Regions from separate parts of the Bacillus sp. Bwzl_19 genome, predicted to be linked through region 1. Evidence: predicted binding sites of a transcription regulator. Region 1 holds the regulator's gene; the other holds the start of a gene.
The links. Region 1 encodes LexA, which represses DNA repair genes until DNA is damaged. Its sites were predicted from a motif close to CGAACATATGTTCG; they were not measured.

Region 1 (3,418 bases):
TTTTTCTCAACTCTTTCAGCTTAAATTTGAGATAAACTTGTTGAAAATTGTCGTAAAGCACAGTCTGATATTAGTATATACGAAAAAAGAATACGTATTGCCGTATTCTTTCTGTTTAATGAAGATTATTTTTCTGTTGTTCCCTTTTTAATTTTTCAGGAGTGACATCATTACCTTCCGGATCAATAACTTTTACGCTCTTAAGCGTATTTTTCATTGAGGAGCGGAATCCTTTCAAATACTCCTGGCGAAGCTTTTGCTGTTCGGCTTTTTCCTCATCAGTTATCGTGTTTGATTTAGCTTTTTGAGCCAATTCGTTTATTCTCGCGATTTTTTCTTTAGAAATCATAATAAGCTCCTTTGGTGCGTGTTGATTATATACTACTAAAACGTAGTCGTTTTTACAACTGATGCACGTCAGCTGCCTTCGCTGTCTGCGGTATATTCCTGAAAACGCCGGTGAACCGTGGCTTTGGACACATCATATCCAAATCCTCTTAAGGTGGCTGCGATTTCTGCAAAGGTGAGCTTGTTGGCTCTCAGTCTGATAATTTCCGAAACCGGAACCTCTTTTTTTTCTTTACCGCTGTTTTCATGCCTGTTTTTCAGATTCCGTTCAGGTTTATAGCCGTTTTTTACGGCTCTTTTCATTCCCCGCCGGATCTTCATATTGTGAATTTTTCTTTGATACTCCTCAACAATACTGACGATTTCGAGTACCATCGTATCAGCTTCGGAAAGCTCCAGCTCACCCTTATGAGCCATCGTATATATTTTTACGTTTTCCCTGTAAATACAATGCAAAAGCGCGATCTTGGCGTTTCCTCTTCCCAGCCTTGTTTCGTCCTGCACCAATATCGCGTCAATATGTGATTTTTTAATATCATCAAGCATTTCAAATACTCCGTCGCGGTCCATTTCGTAACCGCTTGCTTTCTCAGAAATGACTTTTACGACTTCCATGCCGTTTGCCGCAGCGATCTCCCTAAGCTCCTCTTCCTGTCTTTTTAAAGACGTTTGCTGCTGTTCTTTGTTTGTGCTAACCCTGGCATAAATGATCGCCTTCATTTCTCTCTTTCCTCTCTAATTAACAATGGCCAGCTGATATACGGCCGGATGCTTCTTCTTAACCGGAAGAATAAGTTCGTCTCCGGGCTTTATATCAGCAGTTTGAAGATGATTATTCTCCGTCACCCACTCAATGAAATCTTCTTTATTAATATTTTTCTTTTCTGCTACATGATCCGCAAGTGACCAGAGAGTATCGCCGTCCTGAACCTTTATTTTAACATATTGGCTGAGCGTCTGATCATTCCCCGCGCATGAAACAAGTAAAATAGCGGCACTTAAAATCGCAGTAAACAGTCCGACAAATATGATAGATTCCTTCGCCATTTATACAACCTCCGATAAGAATGTTTGTTCGCTTTTTATATCTTTCAGTATATACGAACAAATGTTTCTGTCAATCGTTTTTTTCGAACCTATGTTTGTACTGTCAGGAAAATCATGCTATAATCTACTTAAAATCGACGTTTTGAGGTGCGAAATATGACGAAGCTATCAAAAAGGCAGCTTGATATCCTGCGTTTTATTAAAGAAGAGGTAAAAACAAAAGGATATCCGCCTTCTGTAAGAGAGATAGGAGAAGCAGTAGGACTGGCTTCCAGTTCAACCGTGCACGGACATTTGGCACGGCTTGAGACAAAAGGCCTGATCAGACGGGACCCTACTAAACCAAGGGCAATTGAGGTATTGGATGAAGAAGAAGTCCAAATTCCGAAAAGCCAGGTCGTAAATGTTCCGGTAATCGGGAAAGTGACGGCGGGTATTCCGATTACGGCTGTTGAAAATATCGATGAGTATTTTCCGCTTCCTGACCGGATGGTTCCTCCGGGCGAACATGTATTTATGTTAGAAATCATGGGAGAAAGTATGATTGACGCCGGCATTTTTGACAAAGATTACGTCATTGTCAAACAGCAGAACACGGCTAATAACGGGGAAATCGTGGTGGCTATGACCGAAGATGATGAAGCGACGGTCAAGCGCTTCTATAAAGAGGACAATTATGTGCGGCTGCAGCCGGAAAATCCGACGATGGAACCGATTATCCTGCAAAACGTAAGCATTTTAGGGAAAGTCATCGGCGTATTCAGAGCCGTCCATTAATTCTATTAAACTTTTTTTATCGTAAAACCCCTCACATAGGGGTTTTTCTTTTGCATAAAAAAGAGCAGGTTCGCCCTGGCTTAGAAACGAACCCGCTAAGGAGGAAAAACTTACATCATGCTTACATTCTTATTATCCGACATCTGACTTTTGAAGTCAACAAATAATGTTTCCCTAAAGAAACTTTTTGTATAATTTTCAACTTTGTATAGATGTTCGGGCTGAATTTGTTTATGTCATCTTTACTTGGGGCGGGAAATCAAATTTATATATGAATATTTAGTACATGGTACAACGTGTTTTGATTACGCGTAAAAAATCCCGCTGCTTTTTAGCGGGTATCAATTTTTAATCAAAATGATAATATTCTACGCCGTATAACCCTTTAATATAGACAGGTTCACAGATGTTTGAAGAGCTTTCAATCAAAATCCTGTATTTGTGATACGGGTCAATTGATTTTTTATCCTGCGCACTGAGATTTAACCAGCTGCCGCTGTAGCTTTTAGAACTTAATGTATAAAAATTTCCGTTCAGCGCCATCCGCTGGAGTTTCATGTTTAAACCGCATGAAGAGTTGTTCATAATGGTGAACTTGTATCCTAAAAAGTAATCGTCAGCTGATACAGTCCCCGGATTTTCAATATAAAACTCTTTTGCATTTCCCGCTAGTGTGAAGCTCGTTTTTGATCCGAATTCAGTGGTAGCCGCTTTGGCTGAGTGTATTCCGCAAAAACATAATAAAAAAACAGCAATACATATCCAGCACCTTTTCAATTTGCATCCCCCTTTTTTTACATATTTTAACTCGTGAACACAATGACGTCTATCCATATTTTAAGAAATCGCATACTTTATAACCACAATATACCAGTTTAAAAAATTACGGATTGCCTACAATGAAGAATAAACGAAATAACGAAGGTGGTTCAAATGAAACACGTAATTGCTTTCGCTTCTAAAACAGCGCTCACACTTGCTTTGCTGTACATTGTTCTGGATCTTATGTACCAAGTAACTTTTTTAAACGTTCTGTTTATTACATTGATCTTGAGTTTGATCACTTATTTTACGGGTGATTACATGATTCTGCCGAGAACAAGCAATTTCACAGCCGCTGCAGCTGATTTCGGAATTTCATTCATTATATTATGGATATTCCTTATGAATATTGGCGGTTTTAATGTTTCTCCTGCCGCGGCATCGGTTATTTCTGCACTTTGCCTTACTGTTTTTGAAGCATTTT
Region 2 (3,418 bases), on a different replicon from region 1:
GGGAGAAGTCGTAGCCGCCAATATGCTGGGGAAAATTAAAACATGGGCCCAGATCATCGCTGTTGCCGCGCTTTTGCTTCATAATCTTCCGTTTGAGCTCGTTTCTTTCCCATTCGGCGATATCGCTTTATGGGTGGCCGTGCTCTTCACAGTCATTTCCGGCTGGGATTATTTTGCGAAGAACTGGGATGCGTTAAAAACATCTAACTGAGAAAGAAGGACGTAAAGATGGAAATAGCAAAAAAAGCGGAAATCATTGCAGTCGGCTCAGAGCTTCTGCTCGGCCAGATCGCCAATACGAATGCGCAGTTTATCAGTAAAGAGCTGGCGGAAATCGGTGTAAATGTGTTTTATCATACCGCTGTCGGAGACAATCCGGAGCGGCTTAAGCAAGTCATCCGCATTGCGGAAGAGCGCTCAGACCTGATTATTTTTTCTGGCGGGCTCGGACCGACCAAGGACGATTTAACAAAAGAAACCATTGCAAACACTTTGGGGCGCCCGCTCGTTCTGAATGACGAAGCGTTCCGGTCGATTGAAGAGTATTTTGCGAAAACAAAACGGACAATGTCGCCGAATAACCGCAAACAGGCACTCGTCATTGAGGGCTCAGACGTTTTGGCGAATCATTTCGGCATGGCGCCGGGAATGCTTGCAGAGCACGGCTCAAGACTTTATATGCTGCTCCCTGGGCCGCCGAGCGAGCTGCGTCCGATGTTTGAAAATGAAGGGAAGCCGCTGCTTCTTAAAAAGCTCGGTTCAAATGAGAAGATCGTTTCAACCGTGCTGCGGTTTTTCGGAATCGGTGAATCGCAGCTTGAAGCTGACTTAGAAGATATCATTGATGCGCAGACGAACCCGACGATTGCGCCGCTTGCTGCCGACGGCGAGGTCACGCTGCGTTTAACGGCAAAACATGCCGACGAAAAAGAAACCGAGCGGCTTTTAAAAGAAACGGAAGCCGCCATTTTGGAACGTGTCGGTGAATTTTTCTACGGATATGATGATACGTCGCTGGTGAAGGAGCTTTCAAAAGCATGCAGACAAAACGGAATCACGATTTCCTCTGCCGAAAGCTTTACCGGCGGCCTGTTTTCAGAGTGGGTGACTGATTTAAGCGGCGCTTCTCAACTATTTGCGGGGGGCGTTGTCTGCTATTCCGACAGCGTGAAACAAAATGTGCTCGGCGTGAAAGCTGAAACGCTCGCAGAAAGCGGAGCGGTCAGCAAAGAGTGCGCGAAAGAGCTTGCCGCCGGTGTAAGAAAGCTGACCGGAAGCGATATCGGCATCAGCTTTACCGGTGTTGCGGGCCCTGATCCGCAGGAAGGGCATGCCCCGGGCCTCGTCTTTATCGGTATTTCCGCTGAAGGCAAAGAAGAGGTGCACGAATTTAACTTTGCCGGCTCAAGAACCGGAGTCAGAAAGCGCGCCGCTAAATACGGCTGCCATCTTATTTTGAAAATGCTGGATCAAAAATAAAGTTTTAAAGAGACGTTTTCTCTGATTTTTAAGTTTTACAAGGGGAATAATGCTCTTTTTAAGAAAAGCGAACGCGGAAAAAATCCGAATATGCGTTCGCTTTTTTCTTGGCAAATGTCAGTAAACAAGGTATAGTATATGTAGTGGCAAGATAAAGGAGGAAAAAAATAAATGAGTGATCGTCAGGCAGCCTTAGATATGGCTCTTAAGCAAATAGAAAAACAATTCGGCAAAGGTTCCATCATGAAGCTCGGAGAAAAAACGGATACAAGAATTTCAACGGTGCCGAGCGGTTCCCTTGCACTTGATACCGCTCTCGGAATAGGCGGATACCCGCGCGGACGGATTATTGAAGTATACGGACCTGAAAGCTCAGGTAAAACGACTGTAGCGCTTCACGCAATCGCTGAGGTTCAGGAAAAAGGCGGACAGGCAGCATTTATTGATGCCGAGCATGCTCTTGATCCTGTGTACGCGCAAAAGCTCGGTGTCAATATCGAAGAGCTGCTGCTTTCTCAGCCGGATACGGGAGAGCAGGCGCTGGAGATTGCTGAAGCGCTGGTGCGAAGCGGAGCTGTCGATATCGTAGTCGTTGACTCTGTTGCGGCGCTTGTTCCAAAAGCTGAAATTGAAGGTGACATGGGTGATTCACACGTCGGTTTACAGGCGCGTCTCATGTCTCAGGCGCTCCGTAAGCTTTCCGGCGCCATCAATAAATCTAAAACAATCGCAATCTTTATTAACCAGATTCGTGAAAAAGTCGGCGTTATGTTCGGAAATCCGGAGACGACACCGGGCGGCCGCGCGCTGAAATTCTATTCTTCCGTGCGTCTTGAAGTGCGCCGTGCCGAGCAATTAAAGCAGGGCAACGACGTTATGGGGAATAAAACGAGAATTAAAGTCGTAAAAAACAAAGTCGCTCCTCCGTTCCGTACGGCTGAAGTGGACATTATGTACGGTGAAGGAATCTCCAAAGAAGGGGAAATCATCGACCTTGGAACTGAACTTGATATCGTGCAGAAAAGCGGCTCGTGGTATTCTTATGAAGAAGAACGCCTCGGACAGGGCCGTGAAAACGCCAAGCAGTTCTTAAAAGAAAATAAAGACATCATGCTGATGATTCAAGAACAAATCCGTGAACATTACGGTTTGGACAATAACGGTGTTACGGAAAAAGCGGAAGAAGTTCAGGAAGAGCTTGAATTCGAAGAATAAAAGCACGATAAAAAGAGCGGAATAAGCAATTTCCGCTCTTTTTTTGTGTGTTTCAAAAAACACTGGCTGTTTCGGAAAATTTTATCTGAAATGTTACAACTTTTTTCACCCTTCACTCGTCTAACATCATGGCGAAAGTTGAAATTATATCTGAGGAGGAAAAAAGATGACGAGCCCCCGCCGCACAAGAATTAATAAACATAGAAAGAAAAAGTTGATGAAAACGGGAGGGCTGTTTCTTTTTCTGCTGCTTGTCACTGTTTTTATTATGATCTGGACCGTCACAGCGCATCACCGGGAGAAGGAATCCGTTAAAAGCGCTCCCGCTGCTCAATCTGATTCTTCAAAAGACCAGACTCAACAAAAAAAAGAAAAGACGCAAAAAGAGAAAACACCTAAATCAATCGATCACAATAAACAGATCAGCAATTACTTGCAACAGATCGGGTTCAGTGGCACAGCAATGGTCGTAAAAGATGGAAAGGTTGTGCTGAAAAAAGGTTTTGGCTATGCGGACCGAAAACAAAAAATTAAGAACAATCCGGAGACATCATATTATGTTGGTTCTTCACAAAAAGCGTTAATCGCGACGGCTGTCTTGCAGCTTGAAGAAAAAGGGCTGCTTCAGACGAGTGACACCGTCAGTACATACTTGCCGAATTTTCCTAACGGCACGCGCATTACACTGAAAAACCTGCTCAATCATACGTCAGGAATAAACGGA

Region 2: the regulator LexA is predicted to act here: its motif matches at 1,565-1,578, upstream of recA (recombinase RecA).

The regions. Positions count from the first base shown of each region.
Region 1 is NZ_JBUBKZ010000002.1:54,275-57,692, forward strand. Features, by position in the region: gene ACW5MY_RS19800 (DUF896 domain-containing protein) at 116-349, opposite strand; gene ACW5MY_RS19805 (YneB family resolvase-like protein) at 418-1,068, opposite strand; gene yneA (cell division suppressor protein YneA) at 1,084-1,395, opposite strand; gene lexA (transcriptional repressor LexA) at 1,552-2,172, shown strand; gene ACW5MY_RS19820 (hypothetical protein) at 2,521-2,949, opposite strand; gene ACW5MY_RS19825 (YndM family protein) at 3,106-3,418, shown strand, end outside.
Region 2 is NZ_CM142729.1:1,734,386-1,737,803, forward strand. Features, by position in the region: gene pgsA (CDP-diacylglycerol--glycerol-3-phosphate 3-phosphatidyltransferase) at 1-211, shown strand, start outside; gene ACW5MY_RS09135 (competence/damage-inducible protein A) at 229-1,479, shown strand; gene recA (recombinase RecA) at 1,651-2,694, shown strand; gene ACW5MY_RS09145 (serine hydrolase domain-containing protein) at 2,861-3,418, shown strand, end outside.